Regions from separate parts of the Paenibacillus sp. FSL H8-0317 genome, predicted to be linked through region 1. Evidence: riboswitches for the same ligand, from Rfam matches in the RefSeq annotation. Region 1 holds a riboswitch; each other region holds the start of a gene.
The links. Region 1 has a riboswitch for S-adenosylmethionine ahead of metA (homoserine O-succinyltransferase). Riboswitches for the same ligand answer to the same signal wherever they lie in the genome.
Positions count from the first base shown of each region.

Region 2: another riboswitch for S-adenosylmethionine. It lies ahead of mmuP (S-methylmethionine permease); the one in region 1 lies ahead of metA (homoserine O-succinyltransferase).
Region 3: another riboswitch for S-adenosylmethionine. It lies ahead of MHB43_RS26900 (methionine ABC transporter ATP-binding protein); the one in region 1 lies ahead of metA (homoserine O-succinyltransferase).

Region 1 is NZ_CP150294.1:2,025,700-2,033,771, reverse strand. It holds gene MHB43_RS09520 (zinc-binding alcohol dehydrogenase family protein) at 1-412, opposite strand, end outside; gene MHB43_RS09515 (aldo/keto reductase) at 409-1,386, opposite strand; gene mqnC (cyclic dehypoxanthinyl futalosine synthase) at 1,618-2,754, opposite strand; gene MHB43_RS09505 (aminotransferase class I/II-fold pyridoxal phosphate-dependent enzyme) at 2,996-4,168, opposite strand; gene MHB43_RS09500 (PLP-dependent transferase) at 4,165-5,352, opposite strand; gene metA (homoserine O-succinyltransferase) at 5,377-6,294, opposite strand; SAM riboswitch class I at 6,530-6,653, opposite strand; gene corA (magnesium/cobalt transporter CorA) at 7,105-8,040, shown strand.
Region 2 is NZ_CP150294.1:6,309,364-6,317,435, reverse strand. It holds gene MHB43_RS28300 (PAS domain-containing methyl-accepting chemotaxis protein) at 620-1,540, shown strand; gene MHB43_RS28295 (spore germination protein) at 1,690-3,402, shown strand; gene MHB43_RS28290 (GerAB/ArcD/ProY family transporter) at 3,437-4,537, shown strand; gene MHB43_RS28285 (Ger(x)C family spore germination protein) at 4,534-5,742, shown strand; SAM riboswitch class I at 5,813-5,914, shown strand; gene mmuP (S-methylmethionine permease) at 6,007-7,419, shown strand; gene mmuM (homocysteine S-methyltransferase) at 7,397-8,072, shown strand, end outside.
Region 3 is NZ_CP150294.1:6,003,552-6,011,623, forward strand. It holds gene MHB43_RS26880 (SDR family oxidoreductase) at 1-488, opposite strand, end outside; gene MHB43_RS26885 (DUF2167 domain-containing protein) at 660-1,658, shown strand; gene MHB43_RS26890 (MetQ/NlpA family ABC transporter substrate-binding protein) at 1,778-2,617, opposite strand; gene MHB43_RS26895 (methionine ABC transporter permease) at 2,691-3,350, opposite strand; gene MHB43_RS26900 (methionine ABC transporter ATP-binding protein) at 3,351-4,385, opposite strand; SAM riboswitch class I at 4,512-4,653, opposite strand; gene MHB43_RS26905 (Cthe_2314 family HEPN domain-containing protein) at 4,790-5,506, opposite strand; gene MHB43_RS26910 (heme A synthase) at 5,698-6,636, opposite strand; gene MHB43_RS26915 (thioredoxin family protein) at 7,120-7,464, opposite strand; gene MHB43_RS26920 (DUF2515 family protein) at 7,606-8,072, shown strand, end outside.

The DNA.
Region 1 (8,072 bases):
CATCCAACGTCAACCCTTCTGCTGAGAGCAGATGTGAGACAGGCACGCTGATTCTTTCTCTCATGCCTCCGTCTACGTGTACACCCATGACTTGCATGGACGCACAACAATTGGTTTTTCCATTGCGACATGCAATACAGTGACCGCAATGCAGATACGGAATAATACTTACCTGATCCCCAGGCTGTAACCCAGTCTCGTTCGGACCGATTTCTTCAATAACAGCCGCCAGTTCATGACCCAGAACACGAGGATAGGTGAAGAATGGCTGGTTGCCTTTGTACGCATGCAGATCCGTTCCACAGATCCCAATCCGCCGAATGGCAACCAACGCCTCTCCTTCTGCTCGTTCTGGTTGAGTCAGGTCCTGGAGCTTCAATTGATCTATTCCTTCACATACAATGGCTCTCATCGTTGTTCCCCCTTGGATGCTTCTGCTGTCGTTTTGCTTGGCTTCGTATTATATTCAGGTCGTCCGCTTGACCATGTCTCGTTATGCAATGGAGCCAGAATGCGCAGCACTTCATCCAGCAGGTTCTGATCTATCGGTTCCTCTATCCAGGCTGCATTATTGAGGATATTGCGCTGGCTGGCACTGCTCACCAGTGTTGTCGGAATTCGTTCATTCGACGTGGAGAATTGCACGGCCAGCTTGGCAATGTCACTGCCTTGTTCCGCACAGAAGCGGGCAGCCTTCAGGCAGAGCTGTTTCACACGATCATCTGCCGGATGCCAGGCTGGAGCGCCTCGGGTACTCAACAAGCCCATAGAAAGAGGCGAAGCATTGACAAGGCCAATTTCTTTTTTTTCCAACAGGGGTAATAACGATAATAATGAGGTATCATTCAATGAATAATGACAATACGATATGATCGCATCCGCATCGATCTGTGGCAGAACCTTCTCGAACAAAGGCAAGGGTAATCCACATATGCCCGCATGTCGTATAACTCCCTGCTCTTTCAGACGCAGCAACGTTGGAAAAGCTTCTTCGATAATAATCTCTGCTGGCACAAATTCAATATCATGCAGGAACAGAATGTCGATATAGTCTGTATGCAGTCGATCCAGGCTCTCTTGCACGCTATCCAGAATCCGCTGACGTGAAAAATCAAACTCATTTTCCCCATACCGTCCGGCTTTGGTTGATAACATATATGAACTGCGGGGCAAGCTGCGGATGGCTTCACCCAACACTGTCTCCGCCTTTGTCAGCCCGTAGTAAGGCGAAACGTCTATGTAATTCATCCCCGCATCTACAGCCGCATGTACAGTGCGAATCCCTTCGTCCCGGTCAATGTCACGAAATACAGAACCGAGTGAGGATGCTCCAAAGCTCAATACAGGTACGTCCAGTTCCGTCTTGCCAAGTATTCTTCTCTTCATCGGTTTACCCCTTCCAGCATGTCTGACTACACAAGTTCCCTTTCATTGTAACAGTTCAATTTCAATATAAAATATCGCCAATTGCCTAACATGTACTGTTTGATGACCTCGAACCGCAGAAGAAATCAAAAAAGCCCGCCGTCTCTCCAAACGGAGTAGTCAGCGGGCTTGGCTTCATAAATACTAATCTACCGATCAGCATTTATGGGAGTAGTATTCAAATAATCAGAATTAGTTCTGCATTACAAAATCTTCATGCACGGAATTCTCTTCATCGAACATGCGCACGATGTCGTAACGGGTGTTACGCTGAGCCGGAATATAACCTGACTCTCGAATCAAACGCAGAATGGATTCAATGTTAACTTTGTAAGTTGCACCAGCAGCAGATACAACGTTCTCTTCAATCATGGTGCTACCGAAGTCATTACAGCCAAATTCAAGGGACTTCTTACCGATCTCAGGACCCATCGTTACCCAAGAGGACTGAATGTTCTTGATATTATCCAGCACCAGTCGGCTGATGGCAACAGTCTTCAAGTACTCTTCTGGCGTCTGACGCTCCAGTTTGAGATTTGTATTATCCGGTTGGAACGTCCACGGAATGAACGCCAGGAAACCTTCGGAATCATACTTGTTCGCAATACATTCATCCTGTGCTTCACGTACACGGAGCAAGTGCAGTGCACGCTCTTCCATCGATTCACCAAGGCCGATAACCATCGTTGCGGTGGTGTTCATACCGATGCGGTGTGCAGTTTGCATAACGTCCATCCAATCCCGCCATGACCCTTTCAAGCGACTGATTTTCCGACGTGTGCGATCATCCAGAATTTCGGCACCGCCACCAGGCAAGGAATCCAGTCCAGCTTCGTGAATAGCACGAACAACCTCTTCCAATGTAAGGCCATCGGATACTTCAACCATTTTCATAATCTCCGCTGGGGAGAAAGAGTGCATCGTGATGTTTGGGAAACGCTCTTTGATGGCTTTCAACAGGTCTGTATAATAGCTGAAAGGCAAGTTTGGATTCGTTCCACCTTGCATCAAAATCTCGGTACCATTCACATCTTCCGTTTCCTGAATCTTCTGGAAAATAACTTCGTCCGGAAGTACATAACCTTCATCCGAGCCAGGTCTGCGGTAAAAAGCACAAAAACGGCAGTACACATCACACACGTTCGTGTAGTTGACGTTACGCCCGATTACAAATGTTCTGTATGGTTCAGGGTGCATGCGTTTCATAATGACATTAGCAGCAGCCCCGATTTTGTCCACTTCATTGGATTCAAATAGCTGAATCGTGTCTTCCAAGTCCAAACGTTCGCCCCGAAGGGCTTTATCTAAGATACGGTCTACCGTACTCATCGTAAAAAAGCCTCCCTCATGAAGAGAAATTATATAACGATCCGTCCCAACTTGTTCAAGAGAAGCAAGTTCTGGTGGCAACATCGTATTTCTGTACTCCACATATCGTAACACAGGTTACATGTGAAAAAAAGCACCTTATGTACAGGTGCTTTAAAAATAAGTAAAAATTTTTACATATGGAAAAGAATTATTTCGAACTTAAGTGATACGCATCGGCGTATTCGGTCATCCACTTTTGCTAGGATTCCTGAAGTGCTTGTTCCAAATCTACAATCAGATCTTCGATATCTTCCAGACCTACAGAGAAGCGCAGCAACCCATCTGTAATGCCACGGTCACGGCGAACCTCAGCCGGCATTGCAGCGTGAGACATCATCGCTGGGTAGGACAGAATACTCTCCACAGCTCCCAAGCTTACAGCAACAATGGGGAGCTTCACCCGGTTAAGAACTGCTTTTGCACGATCACCTGAACCGACGTCAAATGAAACGACAGCTCCATATCCTGTGGACTGCCGCTCATGTGCCTCACGGCCCGGATGATCCTCAAGTCCTGGATAAAAGACAGCGGTAATATCACTGCGCTCATTAAGCCATGCCGCCAGTTTAGCTGTGCTCCGTTCACTATGAGCCATGCGAGCCCCCAAGGTTTTCATCCCGCGCATCAGAAGCCAGGATTCTTGTGCCCCGAGTACAGTTCCAAGTCCATTTTGCAACTGTTTCAGTTGTACGCCAAGTGATTCCGTGCGAGCAACGGCTAACCCTGCCAGTACATCACTGTGACCTCCGAGAAACTTCGTAGCACTATGTACGACGATGTCCACACCAAGCTCGATTGGACGCTGATAATACGGTGTCATAAAGGTGTTATCCAGAATCGTGATCAGGTCATGTTCCTTCGACCAGTCAGTTACAGCAGCGATATCCGTAATCCGCAGTGTAGGATTGGACGGTGTTTCCATATAAACTGCCTTGGTGTTTGGCTTGAGTGCCGCTTTTACTTCATCTATATTGGTCATGTCTACAAAGGTTGTCTCAATCTGCATACGGCTTAATATGGAAGTAAGCAAACGATACGTACCTCCATATACGTCTTCCGTCACAATCATGTGATCCCCTGCGGAGAACATCATGAACACGCTTGAGATCGCAGCCATCCCCGAAGAATAGGCAAAGCCTCGTGCGCCGCCCTCCAGCAATGTGATGTAATCTTCCAGAGCCTGACGTGTCGGATTACCCGAACGACTGTAGTCATGCTGAGGCGGATTGAAGATATCAAAATGGTGGAAGGTTGATGCTTGATAGATCGGTACACTGGAGGCTCCAGTCGTTTTGTCAATTTCATCTCCAAAATGCAGCAATTTGGTATCAAATTTCAACTCGGAATTGGGCTTGTTGTTGGAATCACTCATGAGTGCACGCCTCCTTCCACTTCCTGTTGTGCAGCTGTCAGAGCATTGCCGAGATCTGCAATCAGATCATCCGCATGTTCAATGCCTACGGAGAACCGGAGCAGACGATCATCCACACCTACGGCTTCACGAATTTCAAGCGGAATATCCGCATGAGTCTGTACTGCCGGATAAGTCATGAGTGATTCAACTCCGCCGAGACTTTCGGCAAAAGCAATGAGTTGGATATGACGCAGCAACGGTTCAACATAACGTGCATCCTTCACTTTGAAAGAGAAGATACCTGTGTTACCCGTGGATTGTTTGTTCTGTATCTCATACCCCGGATGATCGGATAGGCCTGGATGATACACTTCAACCACCGCTGGGTGCTCAAGCAAGTATTTAGCAATCGTAAGTGCATTGTGCTCATGACGCTCCATGCGAAGAGCCAGCGTTTTCATACCTTTCATCAACTGGTAGGAGTCACTTGGAGATAATACCGCTCCAATGGAATTATGCAGGAACGCCATCTCTGCAGATAACGCCTCACCTTTGGTAATAATTAGTCCGGCGAGCACATCATTGTGTCCGCCCAGATATTTGGTAGCGCTATGAATGATGATATCGGCACCCAGTTCAATCGGACGTTGGAAAAATGGAGTCAACAACGTGTTGTCAACAATGGTCAACAGGTTGTAACCTTTCGCCCAGGAAGCAACGGCTTCCACATCGGTGATCATCATCAGTGGATTGGTTGGTGTCTCAATAAATACAGCTTTGGTATTCGGCTGACGAACCTTCTCCAGTGCTGCAAGGTCATTCGTATCCACATAACTAGCAGTTACGCCGAAACGGGACAGAATACGTTCCAGCAGACGATAGGTTCCACCATACAGATCCAGCGATACAATCAGATGATCCCCTTGACCAAACATGGCAAAGATCGTTTGCAGCGCGGCCATTCCCGAGCTACAGGCAAACCCTGCATCACCGGACTCCAGCGCTGCGGCGGCTTCTTCCAATACTTTACGGGTTGGATTAGTCGTACGAATATAATCAAATCCCGTGCTTTGTCCAAGCTTCGGGTGGCGAAACGCAGTGGATTGATAGATCGGAAAGTTAATGGCGCCTGTTACCGGTTCATTGATGGACCCAATTTGTGCTAAGCGGCTTTCGATTTTCAACTTGTTGTTGTCTTCCATTGCTGCATCCTCCTGTAATCTCGATTAGATTTGCGGGCCAATATCGTAAGGTGTTTCTTGATACACATAGTAATTGAGCCAGTTAGAGAATAATAAGTTGGCATGAGCGCGCCAAGTAGCCGGTGGCACACGGGAAGGGTCGTCATTCGGATAATAATGTCTAGGCAATGCGATATCCAACCCTTTGGCTGCATCCCGGTCATACTCCCATTTTAATGAGAACGGGTCATACTCGGCATGTCCTGTGGCAAAAATCTGTTTGCCGTCTTTGGTAGCAACCAGGAAAATCCCCGCTTCCTCGGATTCAGCCAAAATCTCTAAATTCGTATTCTTTTCAATATCTTCGCGTCTCACTTCCGTATGACGGGAATGTGGAACGTTGAATACTTCATCGAACCCACGCAACAACGGAACATGTGGTTTATTGATGGTATGTGGGAAAACCCCAAAACACTTCTCATCAAGTGCAACCTTGGGTACGTCAAAATGATGGTATAAACCCGCCTGGGAAGCCCAGCATATGTGGAGGGTTGAAGTCACATTGGTTTTGGTCCATTCGAAGATTTCCTGGATTTCATTCCAATAGTTCACGTCTTCGAAATCCATCTGTTCCACCGGTGCACCCGTAATGATCATTCCATCGAAACGGCGGTGCTCAATCTCATCAAAGGTTTTATAGAACAGATCCAAATACTCCTGAGACGTATTCTTCGACGTATGGGATTTGGGATGTACGAGAACGACATCCACCTGAATAGGCGTGTTTCCCACCAGACGAAGCAATTGTGTTTCGGTCGTTTCCTTTGTGGGCATCAGGTTTAATATAGCGATACGGAGTGGACGAATATCCTGCTGATATGCAGAAGTTTCATCCATGACGAAGATATTCTCTCCTTCAAGTACTTCTTTTGCTGGTAGAGTATCGGGTATTTTGATTGGCATATAAATCTAACTCCTCCTTGTGCATAGATAGATGCAGCCACCCCTGGCTTGATGTCTTCACATCAATACAGTTATAGACTGCCTTGAGCTTGTAAAAACATTGAATTGCTCTTTCATCCAACGTTACAAACAACCTCAAGTTCCTTAGCGAAAATCACTGCTGAGAAGTCGGGGCATATAACAAAGACCTTCCTCGGATTTCGAGAAAGGTCATATGTAAAAAAGATATGCGCCTCTCTCATCTCTCAGTTACAACAGTGCCACTTGACACTTAGTCGCTGCAAGAATTAGCACCGTGCGGTATACCGCCGGTTGCCGGGTTTCATCGGGCCAGTCCCTCCACCTACTCTTGATAAGATTTCGCTGTATTAGATTGTAATTAAATATGGTTCACCGTCTACTTTATTACATTAATGCCCTCACGTCAAGATGCAGTTCGATGTCTGCTTCCCAGATCGGAACCGTTCATCATCCATTGTCATACACTGCCTCAGGGCGCGAAATAGACACATTTTTGCGCTTGAAAGCACCTTGTACCAGCGGTATACTAAACAAGGTGTTATAAACCCTTATGTGAGAGGTGACATATTAAATGGATGGCGACCCGAGGCCTGACTGGCAGCCGAATTCCGACAAACTGCATAGAGAATTGACATCAGCATGCCGGCAGCGGGACGTGACTTCCGTTTGATTATATAGTGAACGCAGCCCTGATCTCCAGGCTCCGCTGCCGACCGGCTGATTTGTTCTTTTTGCGCCCATAATGATAATATCCGCCAAGTTGGCGGGTGCAGAAGGAGTAGATTAACGATGAAAATCCGGTTGGTAAACAACGGTGTATTTATTCCGGTGGACGACATTCAGCAGGCGCTGACTCCACCAGCGGAAGGATTTTACTGGATTGATGCAGACGTAGACGATTTGGCGGTACTTCAGCCGCTGTTCTTAATGCATGATCTGGCTGTGGAAGACTGTCTTAGTGACGAAGAACAACGTCCGAAGATTGAAATTTATGAGAACCATTATTTTATTGTGATTAATAGCATCCGTTTCGATGATGAAGAGATATTTCTACGTGCGGTCAACCTGTTTCTCGGCAGACATTTCATTATTAGTGTTACCAAGCAAAAGGTCAGCGAATTGCGCACACTGAAACCAATCCTGTGGGAACAGGAAATCAGTACACCGGATCGTCTGCTGTATTTGCTGGTTGACTTGATTGTTGATAATTATTTCACCGTAGGTGACCGAATCGAAGCACGGATCGAGAAGCTTGAGGAAGACATTCTGATGCACACCAAAAAGTCACATCTAAATGAGATTATCGGGCTGCGCAGTGAGATTCTGTGGCTGAAAAAAGTGCTTGGACCTCAGAAAGAGGTCATTAACACCCTGAACAAAAAAGATCTGCGTCTCATCGATGATCAACTGCAAAAATATTTCAGTGACATCTATGAGAATGCTGTAAAAATATCTGAAACCTTTGAGACTTATCGCGACCTGATGGGCAACTTGCGAGAAGCCTACCAATCCAGTATTGCGAACCGGGCGAATGAGATCATGCGTGTATTTACCGCTATTACCACGGTCTTCATGCCGCTGACGGTCATTACGGGTATATACGGCATGAACTTTACGAATATGCCAGAGCTTAACTGGAAATACAGCTATTTTGTTGTGATTGGCCTGATGGTTACCCTGGGCCTGAGCATGTTCTTCATTTTCCGCAAGAAAGACTGGGTATGAACTCATATGAAATAACAAAGACGAAGCGCTCC
Region 2 (8,072 bases), 3.0 Mb from region 1:
CATGCGCTCTTCTTTTTTCGGTTTCTATGCAAGGTCGTTCAGTTTGTGCAGTGAAACGAAGCGCTGGACACCACGAAAAAATAAAGATGAGACTGGATAAGAAACAGAATGATGTACGACAAATCGTCCTGTTTTTCTTGTATAAAGGCGCTAAACAGTTACTACAAAACAGAAATTATGTTACAAATACGTTACAAGTGCAGAAGTGTATCCTTTTTTGCCTTATGTTACGATACGTACAAGTAGATACCGAGATATTTTACGGATAATATAAGTTATAACATCTCTTTTCTGGACGATGAATATGCTCCAAAAATATGATGATGGAAGCCTTTTATCCAGGATATTGCAGAAGCATTGAAACGCAGAAACAACTATATATTTTGACTGAACAAGGTTGCAATAAAGTGCAGGGATACTACTACAGCAAGCCATTGCCAGCGGATGAGGTGGAGCAGATTTTCTTTAGAAAAAATAAACGACAACAGGTGATCCAAAATGCTGCAAATCGGGTATCAATAGTAGAGTCATCTAGAACCTGATGGATACATATGTTGTTATGATCGTTTTTTGCTAGTTAAAGGCTGTCTATTATGGAATGAACTGTGGGGGTTATCAAGTGTCTGTATTAGATATGGAAAAGAAAGATGTTGTCACCGATGCAATGGTCATCAAGGCGATGGAGAAAAGTCTTGCTATCATTCGATTCGATCTGGATCGCCGGGTAACCTACGTGAATGAAGTCTTTGCCCAGACGATGGGATATACGGTAGATGAGATGTACGGCATGAAGCATCAGCAACTATGCTTCGGTCAATTTGCAAATACCCCGGACTATGATGCTTTTTGGAATAGCATATTTAATGGTGTCAGCTTCCAGGACAAGGTTGAACGCAAGGATGCAGAGGGAAATTCCGTATGGCTTGAGGCGACATATATGCCGGTGTACGATGAGACAAATCAGAAGATATTGGGTGTCTCCAAAATCGCCACCAACATTACCAACCGTCAGAACAACATTTCGGTCGTAGTGAATGAGCTAAAAGCGATGTCTCATGAACTAAATGGGCAGGCAGATGTAGGCATTGAACGGAGCCAGGAATTAATGTCCAGTATCTCCTATATCTCAGAGGTGTCCGCTACTAACCGTGCAACGCTGACTCATTTGCAGGAACAGGCCGGATCGATTCAGGGCGTGGTACGAACGATACGCGAGATTTCGTCTCAGACGCAATTGCTCGCGTTGAATGCTGCCATTGAGGCTGCACATGCAGGAGAATTTGGACGAGGATTCGATATCGTGGCTAAAGAAGTTAAGAAACTATCCGCAATGGTGGAGAGTTCGATTAACGAGATTCGTGATAGCGTTACCGGAATAACAAAGGAGATAGGTAATATCACAGGCGGTACCAAAAAAGTAGAAGAATATGTCGAGCAGAGCCAGAAGCAGATTGAGATCGCTCTGAATGATTTTACAGCAATTGCTGCATCGGCTCACTTGTTGGATGCCAAAGCGGAGCATGTGACCAGAATCGTATAAGAATATATAGTAATAGCGGTTCCTTACACAGGAACCGTTTTTTTTGTCGTTCAGTACACAAAAAAACGGGAATTATTGTGATCAAACGGGGACACAATACTTGGGAATACCTGCAGCTTCATCATGCAGAGAAATGTTGGGGTGGGAACATGTGGTCAACAATTGTATCCTACGTGCCGGATTGGACCATATGGATTCAGGCATTCTTGGTCCTTATCATACCGATCGGCATTACAGTAACCATGCGGTGGATCAATGCCGCCATTAAGCGTGGAACCTTCTCTCGTTCCGAGAAACCCTCCATATCCTCGAAAGATATTTCTCCTGCTACCGCGGGTCAGGGTCAGGGAACCGAAACAGGCCAATATGCCAATATTAAATTAACCGGCAAGTACAATACGGATCTGACCAGTGTAAGAGAAAGCTTTGGTCAAAATGCTGATGTTCACATTCGGGAATTTACCATTAGAGGTACCAATACAAGGGCAGCTGTCATATATACCGAAGGCCTGGTAGATCAAGACTTAATCGATGATCACCTGATTACACCGTTAATGTTGGAAGGCGTTCCAGAGCTTAAGCGGGAGGGGTTCCTGCATCCGGATAATGCGCATTTACTGTCGGCCTACCTGCAAGAGCAATTACTACCTGTCAGTCTGGTTGAGGAGACCAAGTCCCTCCAAGAGGTCGCAGTTGGCGTGCTTTTTGGCAAAAATGCACTGTTGGTCGATGGATTGCCGGGGGCTCTGTTAATTGGAGCTCATAAGATCAAAACACGTGGTGTGAATGAACCGGTGTCAGAGGGGTTGCTCCGTGGCCCCCGAATTGGTTTTACTGAACAATTAAGTGATAACACAGGTATTTTACGTCGGTATGGTAGTGATCAGAGCCTCTTTATTCAGAAGTATGAAGTAGGTTCACGGATCAAGAAAGATTTGGCTGTTGCCTATATTCAGGATATTGCTGATCCTAATCTCGTGGCGGAAGTCCAAAAGCGAATTGAAGAGATGGATATGGATTCCATGTTGGAATCTGGGTATGTTGAACAGCTCATCGAAGACAATACGCTCAGTCCGTTTCAACAAGTGTTGAATACAGAAAGACCAGACCGGGTGATGGGTGCTTTACTGGAAGGGCGAGTGGCTATTTTATTGGATGGGACGCCATTTGTCTTAATTGTGCCAGTGTCGTTTAGCATGTTGCTCCAATCTCCCGAGGATTATTATGAACGATGGATTCCTGGAACATTCCTGCGAATGCTGCGCTTTATGTCCGCCATGCTGGCCTTGCTCGCTCCTGCGCTCTATATCTCTTTTATCTCGTTCCATCCGGGACTTATCCCAACCAAGCTGGTATTGACGATCATTGAAACGCGGACGGGAGTGCCGTTTCCTTCAATCATCGAAGTACTGATCATGGAACTTTCGATCGAGATATTGAGGGAGGCTGGCATTCGTTTACCTAAGCCGATTGCACCCTCGCTAGGTATCGTTGGAGGTCTGATTATCGGCCAGGCAGCCGTACAGGCAGGAATTATAAGCCAATTCCTGGTCATCGTTGTTGCGGTTACCGCCATATCCTCCTTTACGATCCCTGTCTATAGTGCCGGCATCACACTGCGAATTCTGCGATTTGCTGCCATGTTTAGCGCAGCTGTACTCGGATTGTTTGGCGTGGTTATGTTCTTTCTCCTTATATGTACCCATCTTGCGAGACTCTCGAGCTTTGGCCTACCTTATGTTGCACCGGCCGTTCCTTATCACTTTGGGGAATGGAAGGATTTCTTTATCCGTGCTCCGCTAAATATGATGAGGAAGCGTCCCGAGATGTCTAATCCAATAGATAAAGACCGCAAAAAATAAATCAAGCAAATCACGAGGTATGAGGTGGGATGAAGTGAACGGTTCTGAAGGAAATATTAGCACAAGGCAGGCCGTCGTAGTTATTGTTAATTACATGCTTGGCGCTGGGATCCTGACCCTCCCCCGAACGACGAGTAAAGCTGTCGGAACACCGGATGTCTGGATCTCCATCATTCTGTCGGGACTGATTATCACGGGTGTCGGAATTATTCTGGTTACCCTGTGTCGCAGATTTCCGGAGAAAACAGTGTTCCAGTTCACCCGTGAGATTACGGGGAGCTGGATTGCTTACATATTGGGATTCGCCATGATTATGTACTTTATGGTGATTGCCGCATTCGAAATCAGGGTCATGGCTGAAGTGACAGGCATGTATTTGCTAGAGCGTACTCCGACATGGGCCATTGTGATGGTGTTTATGTGGATTGGCATATATTTGATCTCCGGCGGACTTGCTGTTATTGTGCGTGTATTTGAGATTATTTTGCCGATTACACTGATTATATTTGTGATTGAAATTTTGCTTAGTAATCAGTTATTTGAGATCGGCAATCTGAGACCCGTACTCGGAGAGGGTATCATGCCAGTCCTCAAAGGTTTGAAACCTTCGTTGCTGGCTTACACGGGGTACGAAGTCATGTTTGTCATGACTGCTTATATGAAAAATCCCAAAAAGAGCAATGTAGCCATGAGCTGGGGCATCATCATATCGACTATGATTTATCTGATTACTGTTGTGATGGTTGTAGGCAGTCTGTCACTCGACGGCATCAAAACACGTACTTGGCCCACGCTCGATCTGGTTAGAAGCTTCGAGATTCAAGGTTTGATCTTTGAACGGTTCGAATCCCTGCTACTGGTCATCTGGATTATGCAGATCTTCTCGAGTTTCACGATCACACACTATTGCGCTTCGGTGGGCATTCGGGATTTATTTCGTACGAAGAAGATCAAGGTCATTATGTACGCCTTTCTGCCAGTAATATATCTAACAGCATTAATGCCGAAAACCGTGGATGAAACTTTTGCACTGGGTGATATGTTGGGCAATCTATCCGTGCTTCTTTTTGCCATTTTACCTCTGTTGCTGCTGTTAATAAGTCTGATTCGCAAAAAGGGAGGCAAGCAAGCATGATTCGTATTTTTATGCTTTTACGTGTAGCCTTTGCTTTGTCCGTTCTTCTGGTAATATCCGGATGCTGGAGCAGTAGGGAGATCGAGGAACTAAGTGTCTATGTTGGTCTCGGGATCGATATCGCGAAAGAAACAGAATTTGAGAAGGACATCGCTGCCCAGGGAGGAAAGTATCCAAAGAATAATTATATAACGGCTACCGTGCAGATTGCTCCCGGGACGGGCGGTTCGAACAGTAAACAGGGCGGACAATCCGGTTCACCTGCTTCGGGAAAGACTTCCTATTCCAATGAACAGCTTACTGGAGATTCGTTGCTGCAAATCTTTCGTCAGTTTGCACTAAGGCGAGACCGTCCACTTATCGGACATCATCTAAAGGTCATCGTTGTCTCCAAGGATATTGCCAAAAAGTATGGTCTGGACCAGCTGCTGGATTTTGTACTTCGGGATAACGATATTCGTCCAAATTGTCTGGTGCTGATAAGTCATCATCGCGCCGTGGATGTCCTGACTTCGGATGATCCCTCTCGGATTCCAGCATTTTATCTAACAGGAATTACCGGTAATTCATACTTGTCCAACAAAATCCTTGACCCTGTTTTGCTCTCCAAATTAGATGCCCAAATGCAATCTGGTTCCAGTTTCTTGCTCCAGAATGTACTGTACTCCAATGGAGAGGGCAAGTTCTCAGGTGGCAGCATATTCGATGGGAAAACAACCAAGTTTATTGGAGAACTAAGTCAAACGGATCTGGAAGGTTTATCGTGGCTCAGGCCTAAGGAAAGAGGAGGCGTCTTGAAGACTTACAACAAAGAGGGATTCACTGTTGTATATGAAATGAAAAAGAAGAAAACAAAAGTAATTCCCAAGGTTGTTGGCAATGATATTTCATTCCATGTAAAGACCGAATCCGAAGGCTGGTTAATGGAGGATTGGCGTGCTCCCGAAAGAGAGGAAAAAGGGGCTTATCGCGGGGAACTGGAAAAAGAATTTGCTGAACTGGCGGAACAACAGATTCGTCAGGTGTTATACAAGCTGCAGCATACCTACAAAGTGGATGTTGCGGATTTTCGGGATAGCTTACGTATTAAAGAGCCCAAAACATGGAAGAAAGTCAAAGATGATTGGGATAACATTTTTAGTACCGTGCCAATTACGTACGATGTGAAGATTAGCATTACCAATCCGGGATCATCCACCGAATAGCGATGTGTTTCATTTATGATTTAAATGTTGACACATTCATGATAGATCGCTATATTTATAAAAAATCATTTTCTTATCCAGAGAGGTGGAGGGACTGGCCCTTAGAAACCTCAGCAACAGATCTGAAGGATACTGTGCTAATTCCAGCGGGTGAAAGCCTGATAGATAGGAGCGTTTGTTTTTATTTGTCAGTAACGGCGCACTCTTTAGGCAGAGTGGGTCTTTTTTGTTTTTTCTGGATGAAGAAGTAGGGGAGCAGCAGGTATGGAGAACAACAACGACAAAGGGCATTTTCAGCGGAAAATGCAGGCACGGCATGTGGTCATGCTCTCTCTCGGAGGAGTTATTGGAACGGGATTATTCCTCAGCTCAGGTTACACCATTCAGCAAGCGGGACCACTGGGTACCATTCTGTCCTATCTGATCGGAGCCATCGTTGTATATCTGGTGATGCTCTGTCTTGGTGAACTGTCTGTTCATATGCCAGAGACGGGAGCATTTCATAGTTATGCAGCCAAATATATCGGACCAGCAACAGGCTACACGGTGGCTTGGTTATACTGGTTAACCTGGACTGTTGCGCTTGGCTCCGAATTCACAGCCGCCGGATTGCTGATGCAGCGCTGGTTCCCATCGGTGAACGTATGGATATGGAGCGCGCTCTTTGCCCTGATGATCTTTCTGTTTAACGCTTTAACGGTGAAATTATTTGCGGAATCCGAGTTCTGGTTCTCATCTGTAAAAGTAGTGACTATCGTAATCTTCATTATTATCGGTGGCGCAGCCATGTTTGGGTTCATTCCGATGGCGGATGCTGAACCAGCGCCGTTTCTATCGAACATTACCGCATCCGGGTGGTTCCCTCATGGGGCTACAGCGATATTGATGACCATGCTTGCTGTAAACTTTGCCTTCTCAGGCACCGAATTAATCGGCATTGCTGCCGGTGAGACGGAGAACCCGGAAAAGACGATACCGAAGGCTATTCATACAACGCTGTGGCGTTTAGTTATTTTCTTCATCGGAACGATCATTATCTTGTCGGCCTTACTGCCCATGTCGGATGCCAGTGTACTGGAAAGTCCGTTTGTAGCGGTAATGGAACGGGTGGGTGTACCCTATGCAGCAGACATTATGAACTTTGTTATTCTGACGGCGATTCTCTCTGCTGCCAATTCGGGCTTGTATGCATCTTCACGGATGCTCTGGTCTTTGGCTGACAAAAGAACGATCTCTCCGTGGTTTGCCAAATTGACCAAAAGTGGGGTACCACTGAATGCACTTCTGATCAGCATGGTAGGTGGTGCGCTGGCCTTGCTGTCCAGCATCATTGCGCCAGGTACCGTATATATAACACTGGTTTCCATTTCAGGTCTGGCTGTTGTTGCAGTATGGATGAGCATCAGTGCCTCCCAATACATGTTCCGCAGACAATATATCCGTGAAGGCCATGCGGTCAAAGATCTGGTGTACCGCACACCACTCTATCCGGTGGTACCGATTGTTTCATTTATATTATGCCTGGCTTCATGCATAGGTATTGCCTTTGACCCGACACAGCGAATTGCGCTGTATTGTGGGGTTCCGTTTATCGCATTATGTTACGCTGCTTATTATCTGACAGAACGTGTGAATAAGAAAAGAGGACAAGTACATGACGCAAGCACAACAGACTAACCCGATAGAACAGATCCTGCGTGAACATCCAGTCATGATTCTGGATGGAGCGTTGGCAACGGAACTTGAACAGCATGGATGTAATCTGGATGATCCGCTCTGGTCGGCTCGTGTGTTGCTTGAGAATCCGGATGTTATCGTTCAGGTCCATGCGGATTATTTCCGCGCAGGAGCCGACTGTGCAATTACATCCAGTTATCAGGCGACGGTGGATGGCTTCAGCAAGAGAGGAATCGATGAACAGGCAGCACTGGAGCTGATCCGCAAGACGGTGGAGTTGGCTGCAAAAGCGAGAGATGCCGTATGGGTGGAAGTGCAGAGTGATTTAGTAGGGAGAGAAAGCTCAACAGGTCAGCTTGTAGAAGCTCCTCCGGTACGTGCCGAGACGGTGGAGAATGAGGAGCAAATAACAGATCGTACAGTAGATCATGAAGGAGATTGTGCTCGTCCACGTCCAATTATTGCCGGGTCCGTTGGGCCGTACGGCGCCTATCTGGCGGATGGTTCAGAGTATGTGGGACATTACGGCGTGTCGGATGTGACGTTGGCTGCTTTCCATCGACCACGTATGGCAGCGTTGCTTGAAGCAGGTGCAGATATTCTGGCTTTTGAGACGATTCCTTCCTTGCAGGAAGCACAGGTGCTGGTTGATG
Region 3 (8,072 bases), 3.3 Mb from region 1:
CCCACCTTGGCAGCCGCATATACGGCGCGATGAGGCCAAGATCTTGCTTCTCCAGCATGACTGAAGCCAAAATGGATAATGCGTCCCCATTGCTTGCGTCTCATCTCTGGCAATACACGCTGATCCAGTAACATCGGTCCCAACAGATTTCCCTGCACAAGCATCTGGACCTCAGCTTCAGAATAATCCGCAAATAATCGTCGTTCACGGACAAATGGACCCGCGTTATTCACCAAAATATCAATGCTGCCCAGATTGCCTTCCACCTGCTCAACCAATGAAGAGATATCTTCCACCTTGGATATATCAGCCTGGATGGCAATGCACCGCACACCCTTGGCTATAATCTGAGCCTTTAAAGCCTCAGCTTCTGTTCTACTGTGTACATAGTTAAGGGCAATATGACACCCTTGATCTGCCAGACTGAGGGCCGTCATTTTACCAAGACCTTTGGCACTTCCCGTTATGAGGGCAATCTTTCCCTTCACGTTCATCCCCCTCTTCAAAGAGCAGTCACTATCCAGTATAAAAGATTTATCGTCCTCCTACAACTCACTTATCCACAAGGGATTATCCACCTTTAATTCCAAATATATCTTGATCGAAATCAAACACCTATGGTACTGTCGAGGATATAACCCGAAAGGACCTCTACATGAATGAATAACAAAAGATGGATATCATTTCTTACACTTTTAATGTTGAGTTTGTTCACAGTCTCTAGTGCCTTACAGGTATCAGCCGCAAATGAGACTGAACAAGCACCTGATGAGTATGATTGGATTACTGGACCAGCATCTGTCTCTCTGGACGGTAAGGCCACCCTGGAAGTCCCTGAGAGCCATTCCTATCTGGATAAGGACAATACCCAACGCTCGATACTTAACAGCGATGGGAAGCCTAATGGGAATGAAATCGGAAGCCTAACCAGCAATAGTGAATTTGGCTCGTGGTATGTTGTGTTTGAGTACGTGAAAACAGGTCATATCCATGATGACGATCAGAATTTGAGTGCCGAAGAACTATTAAACAGTTATATCCGAGGCACAGAAGAAGATAACAGAGAACTTGATCCTGAATATAGAACGTACATAACGGGGTGGGAAATCGAACCGGCATATGACAGTACCAAACATCAGTTGGTTTACTCCCTTGGTTTCAAGAACGCTGATCAGCAAGCCATGGTCAATTACAATGTAAAGCTCCTGACGCGTGAAGGGTACATTACAGCCATTCTGGTTACAGATACGGCTAACTTTCAACAGAGCCGCCAGGCATTCGAGGAAACTGTCCTTAATCAAATTAGTATCAATGCAGGATATACCTACGAGGAGTACAATGCTTCGACTGACAAAACATCCACCATAGGGCTCAACAGTCTTCTGATGGGCGGGATCGGGTACACGGCTTCCCAGAAATTCAGTGCTCTTCTTTTGCTCAAAAAAGGATGGGCTTTGATCCTGGTTGTCCTTCTTGGGCTAATCGGTTGGATCAGATACAAGATCAAAAGCTCACACGCAGAAGAAGAAACACTCTCTCCCTCCGAGAGGACGTACCTGCAAGAAGCAGATGAGCAGCAGTATGCTGATCAGAATGAATTATCCTATTACCGCCAATCTGGACATCACTCTAGCGCTGATAAACCGGAAAAACTCTGACTTAAGTTGATCCCCACGTCAGCACCCACTTAGGAAACATAAAATAAGCCGTATATCTCTTCTGGAGAGATATACGGCTTATTGTTAATAGCTTCACATCATATCATACATATTGTGAATTATTCAGTTGCAGGTTCAACTGCACCTTTATAACGTTCTTTGATGAATGTTTTCACTTCTTCGGAGTGCAAAGCAGCAGCCAGTTTTTGGATTGCATCTGCATCCTTGTTGTCCTCACGGGAAACGAGGATGTTTGCGTATGGGTTACCTTGCAGATCTTCGATCAGCAAAGCATCATTAGCCGGATTCAGGTTCGCTTCAAGCGCATAGTTAGCGTTGATGAATACCAGATCCGCTTCATCCAATTGACGAGGCATCATGGCTGCATCCAGCTCGATGATATCCAGGTTCTTCGGATTGGCTGTGATATCTTGAATCGTAGATGAAATATTTGTGTTGTCTTTCAGCGTAATAATACCTTCCTTCGCGAGCAGCAACAGTGCACGTCCACCATTGGATGGGTCATTTGGAATTGCTACTTTTGCGCCGTCAGCCAATTCATCCAAAGACTTAATCTTCTTGGAGTAGCCGCCAAAAGGTTCAACATGAACAGGTGTTACAGAAACGAGGTTGAATCCACGTTCTTTATTCTCTGTGTCCAGGTAAGGCTGATGCTGGAAGAAGTTTGCATCCAATTTTTTGTCAGCAAGTTGCTGGTTAGGTTGTACATAGTCATTAAATGTAACGACTTGCAAACGAATACCTTGTGCTTCCAGTTCAGGCTTGATGCTTTCCAGAATCTCTGCATGTGGTGTAGGTGAAGCTCCAACTTTCAATTCAACCGTGCGTGGTGCACCTGCTGAATTGTCTGCGCCGCTATCCGAGTCCTTGTTGTTTCCGCAAGCTGCGAGAACCGCAATCAACATAAGACTAAGTAAAGCAAAAGACCATTTTTTCATGTGTAAAACCCCTTCTCTAATCATTTTTCATGTGGCATCCGCATAAATGCATATCCATCATGTTATCTATGTGTTATTTCCTGGTGAAAAATGTAACCAAGCGATCTCCAGCCATCTGGAGAATTTGCACTAGAATGATCATCGACACTACGGATATAATCATGATTTCATTTTGATAACGGAAGTATCCATAGTTGATTGCCAGTGTTCCCAGACCTCCACCGCCAACCATGCCCGCCATCGCCGTATAGGAGACGAGCGTAACAATGGTGATCGTTATACCAGCAAGCAGTCCAGGCAGTGCCTCAGGCAGTAACACCCGTCTTACAATCTGTCCGGTCGATGCACCCATCGACTGTGCCGCTTCAATGACACCCCGATCAACTTCTCGCAACGTTGTCTCCACCAATCGAGCAAAGTAAGGAGCTGCTGAAATAACTAAAGGTGGTATAACACCTAACACTCCTGTAGCTGTACCAACGAGTATACGAGTGAATGGAATAAGAGCAACAATCAATATGATAAATGGGACTGAGCGCAAAATATTCACAATCAGGGATAGTATAGTGTACACTGCCCGTGACTTAATCGAAGCAGATCGGGCTGTCATGAACAGCAGTACTCCGAGCGGTAAACCTAAGATAACGGTAAACAAGCCTGATACACCCAAAATTTGCAGTGTCTCTATGGAAGCTTTACCAACCTCTTCCCAACGTACGGTTGAAAAATCCATCTAACGAAGCACCTCCACATCAAGTCCCTCAGCGGTTAATTCTAATATCGTCCGATCAATCGCATTTGAATCACCCTCGAACCGAACGGTCAGCTGTCCATAAGGAACCTGTTTAATCGTAGAGATCGTTCCTTGCAGGATGGCAAAATCCACTCCCGTTTTACGTACCGTTCTGGACAAAATCGCTTCATATGTTTTGTTACCCAGAAAAGATATCTTCACAAGTTTGGAAGCAACACCTGCCTGCAATTCAACGCCTGCATTCGCCAGAGCGGTCTCTTCCAGAGCAAGTCCAGCTTCTTGGTCACGCATCATGAAGTCCCGCGTAATCGCATGTTGCGGCTTCAGGAACACGTCTGTTACAGGTCCCTGTTCCACAATGCCACCTTGATGAATGACAGCCACCTTGTCACAGATGTTCTGAATGACATGCATCTCATGTGTAATCAGTACAATCGTAAGGTTGTACTTTTCATTAATGTCGAGTAGTAACTTCAGGATTGAATTTGTCGTCTGCGGATCAAGTGCTGAAGTAGCCTCATCACAGAGAAGTACATTCGGATCACTTGCTAGTGCTCTCGCAATCCCTACACGTTGTTTCTGACCACCCGATAATTGAGCCGGATATTTGCTGCTATGGTGCTCCAGACCAACCAGTGCCAGCATTTCCTTCACTTTGCGATCAATGGCTTCCTTGGGTGTATTCACAAGCTTTAGTGGAAAAGCTACATTGTCATATACCGTTGCCGAGGATAACAGATTAAAGTGTTGAAAAATCATCCCAATTTTGCGTCTCTGTTGCTGTAATTCGGTTTTGCTCAGTTCAGTCAGGTTGATTCCGTCAACCCATACTTCACCCTCCGTAGGCCGTTCCAGCAAATTAATACAGCGAATCAATGTGCTTTTGCCCGCTCCGGAATGGCCAATCACTCCGTAGATTTCGCCCTTTTGTATGCTCAAATTCAGCTTGGACAACGCTGTTGTAGATTTTGCCCCTTTGCCGTACGTTTTCGTTAAACCTTTTAATTCAATCAATCGCACTTGCCCCTTTCCAACCACCTACATGTATCTTTACCCGATCTAAAGGAAAACTCCCCTTAAAGTACAAAAAAAGAGCCCTTTGCAGATACAAAGAGGGCTCTTTACGTGAAAGAATATACCTTCTCATCTGCCAAAATCGTGTCTCGCACCATTTTGTAGGAATTAGCACCTAACATCTATAACGAATGATACATGTATCATGTCGTTACAAATCGGTTGCCGGGCTTCATCGGGCCTGTCCCTCCGCCGCTCTCGATAAGAAATATGTTGTTGTAGGATTTTATAAGTTCATGTAGTTTATGCTTTATAATGTGAACGTAACTTTTGAAATATCAGTTCAATCTTTGTCACTGTAACATTCTAATTGAAACTCAGTATATTCCAAGTATTCCGATTTGTCAAAGGGAATTATTTCTTTTCCATATTTTGTTGATATAACTATAAGAGGCTGTTAACGTTTCACAGACCATATCCACGCCCTGACGCATTTCCTGCACATGCTGATTCAGATCCTCCAATTTCACTTTACCTTGCAGGGTCTGATGTAACTGCCACAGGTCATCATGCATTTCAGAGTTCATGTAGTGAATTTCCATATTACGTCGTTTGCGCAGCTTGCTCATCGGTTCACGATAAGAGTCCTTGATCTGTATTAATTGCAACGCAAGATCATGATGCTCCCTCGCATAATCGAACTGCCTTAACACCGTAAAATAAGAAAAATGCGCTTTGGTATTGGAAGTATTCAGCTGGAATATTTCATTTAATACCGTGCCTACTTTATCCAGAATGGCAAAGCAGCGGATAAAGCCATCTTTGTAGAAATACACATACCGGGCATACTCGGCTTTTTCAGTCGGCGTCATATCGTCCGTTGAACCTGCAACGACCTTTTTGCGAAAATGAGCAGCAGCGAAACAGCTTTGCTCCAGTTCATCCAGTGAGGAGATGAGTCCCTGCGTCCACACATACAGCTTCCGATAGTCATGCGTGGGATCATGGTCCACATGCATTTGTCGTTGAAATAGCTCAAGCGTATGCGCCATTGCGTCCATCGCTGCCTTCAATTTACCTTCGTTTATACGTGGCTTTTCCCCCAACAACGTTCGCAGCATATCTAACCTCCTCTTTTCCAAATCAACAAGAATTCATCACCGTAAACGTAACACATCATCCATTCCGTGTAATTGCTGCTTGCCATAGGTTGCCCTGATCCCCCTGACATCAAACAAAGTCCACCTGTCCAATGATGTACATCACTGGATGGTGAACTTTCATGTTTAGCCCACAAGAATGGAGCTATATCTTAGAATCGATTAACCGGGCGATGCAGCTTGTACACCAGGAAACTCATATACGTTAAGACTCCGAACAATAGGGCGATATCCAGCATATGAGCAAGAGCTACGAACATGTATACTTCCGGACGGTTCATTGTCACCATCATGAAAATACCAATGACTACTTGCATCAGAATAAGAACAACGGATACCACACCAAGAGTACGCATTTCCTTGTTGTCCGGATGATTACGGTAAGCGAAGTGACCCAGGATTGCGATAACAATCACGAGCGACGCAGCTGCTGCACGGTGAGCAAAAGCAACCGCTACCCCACCTGAAAGCTCAGGAATAATCTGCCCGTTACAGAGCGGAAATCCGGAACATCCGCCGGCAGAATCCGTGTGGCTCACAAATGCACCCGTGTATACCACGAGATATGTGTAAATGGTGGAGAACCAGACCAGATTCCTGAATTTTTTAGTGACCCGAGGGTATTTGTTCAGGCGCTCCAATCCACCATCTTTGGCCTCCTGCCTTATGCCCAGCGCCATCATTAGGGAACTGGCAAAAGCAATCAGTGCAAAGCCGAAATGCAGTGCCATGACTGCTGAAGATTGGGAGAAGACGACGGCAAAAGCCCCCATGATTCCCTGGACGATAACAAATACCAGAGTTAAGAAAGAAAACAATTGCAGGTCACGGCGTGACTTGCCGAATCGCAGAAAAGCCACAAACGAGGCAATGGACAACAGTCCAGCCAGTGCACTTACAGCGCGATGGGAATATTCAATGAGTGAAGCCACAGTATGTGCGGGAACGAGTTTTCCGTTACATAAAGGCCATTCCGTTCCGCAGCCAAGGCCCGATTCCGTTTTGGTTACAATGCCTCCACCAAAAGTGGCCAGAAACATGACAAGACAGGTTAATACGGTTAACCATTTAAACAAAGTTAAGTGTTTCAATTTTTTCTCACCCGCTGTTGGTTTAAGATGGCGAAGAATATTCTCCGCTTGTTTCGGTACTTTGACACTTATTTCACAACTAAATTCATTATACCGGATAAAATGTTCATTGACGTCGCGCTTTGTGACAAAATGTTAACGTCTGGTGAAATAATGACCCGCAGGTCATTGGGGATATGTACAGAAACGTTTCTTACATAGAACATGTCGAACACATAAACGCCATTTCCCTATTTCAAGAGAAATGGCGTTCTTTTTATTATACCCTTTTACGACATGAACCTGTCATACTTTTATATAAGTTCAATTAAACATTTACACAATAACGGAGAGGACAGAAATAACCAGAAGAAGCGAAGCGTTCGCCTTTATCCCCAGATTTCCCCCTTTATAAAAGGGATCAAAGAAATCTGGGGATAACAGCGATCGGAAGGTTATTCTGTCATCGGAGTGTCTATGTAAATTTATCAAACTTATATAACATTATTTATGGATCGTGTTGTACACCTCAACTGCGCGATCCAGGAACTGCTCAATCTCTTCTCTCGACTTGCGCAGCTTGTTCACATACCGTACCAGTTCGCGGCCATCTGTATACGCCACAAAGCTTGGAATGCCAAGAATATTCTGTTCTTCACTAACGGTTCCAACCTGATCCACGTCGACTTCAATCAAAGTCAGCTCACGTGCATATTTCTCTTCAACCTCAGGCATAAACGGATCGATGTATTTGCAGTCACCACACCAGTCTGCCTTGAATACGGCAATCGTCAAACGTGGGGATTGGATGGCTACATCAAAAGCCGGTTTGGAAGTAATCTGTTCCATTCGGTTCATCTCCCTTTCTGTACCTTGTCTTACCCTAAGTGAAGCAAATTGGCGAGTGGAAGTCAAATAATCAGCGCATACTTAGAATAACCACATGGTCTGTGAAATTAAACCCAGAACATAACGAAAGGATGTCACATCATGACTTCCACCAGAACCGATTCTTCCAGCGAACAACATCACGGGTCCCTCCTGCAGATGGTTCGTTCAATTCCGGGTGCTGCCCGGGAAATATGGCGTGGCAAACAGGCTGCATGGCAAGCTTCAGCACAGCTGCGTCACCCCTTGCGTGACATCGAGTGGGATACCGATACGGCAGCTGCCTTACAGTCTGAGGTGGAGCGTTTGTTACCTGGCAGCAGCAAATCTTTTGCACGCACGGACCAGGTTCAAAGCGCACTCGTCTGTGAAGAAAATTGCATCATTCTGGAAGAGATTAAGACACTGACCCAGGAGCACAATCGGAGTAATATCACCCGCACGGCAGCCTATCTGGAATGTTATGAGCAATATCCCGAACTGCATTGGGCACTGCTGGCCCATATGGTCTCTCGCAACGGCGGATATCACATGACAGATCTTCAGAGTGACTTGATGCATAATCTGCA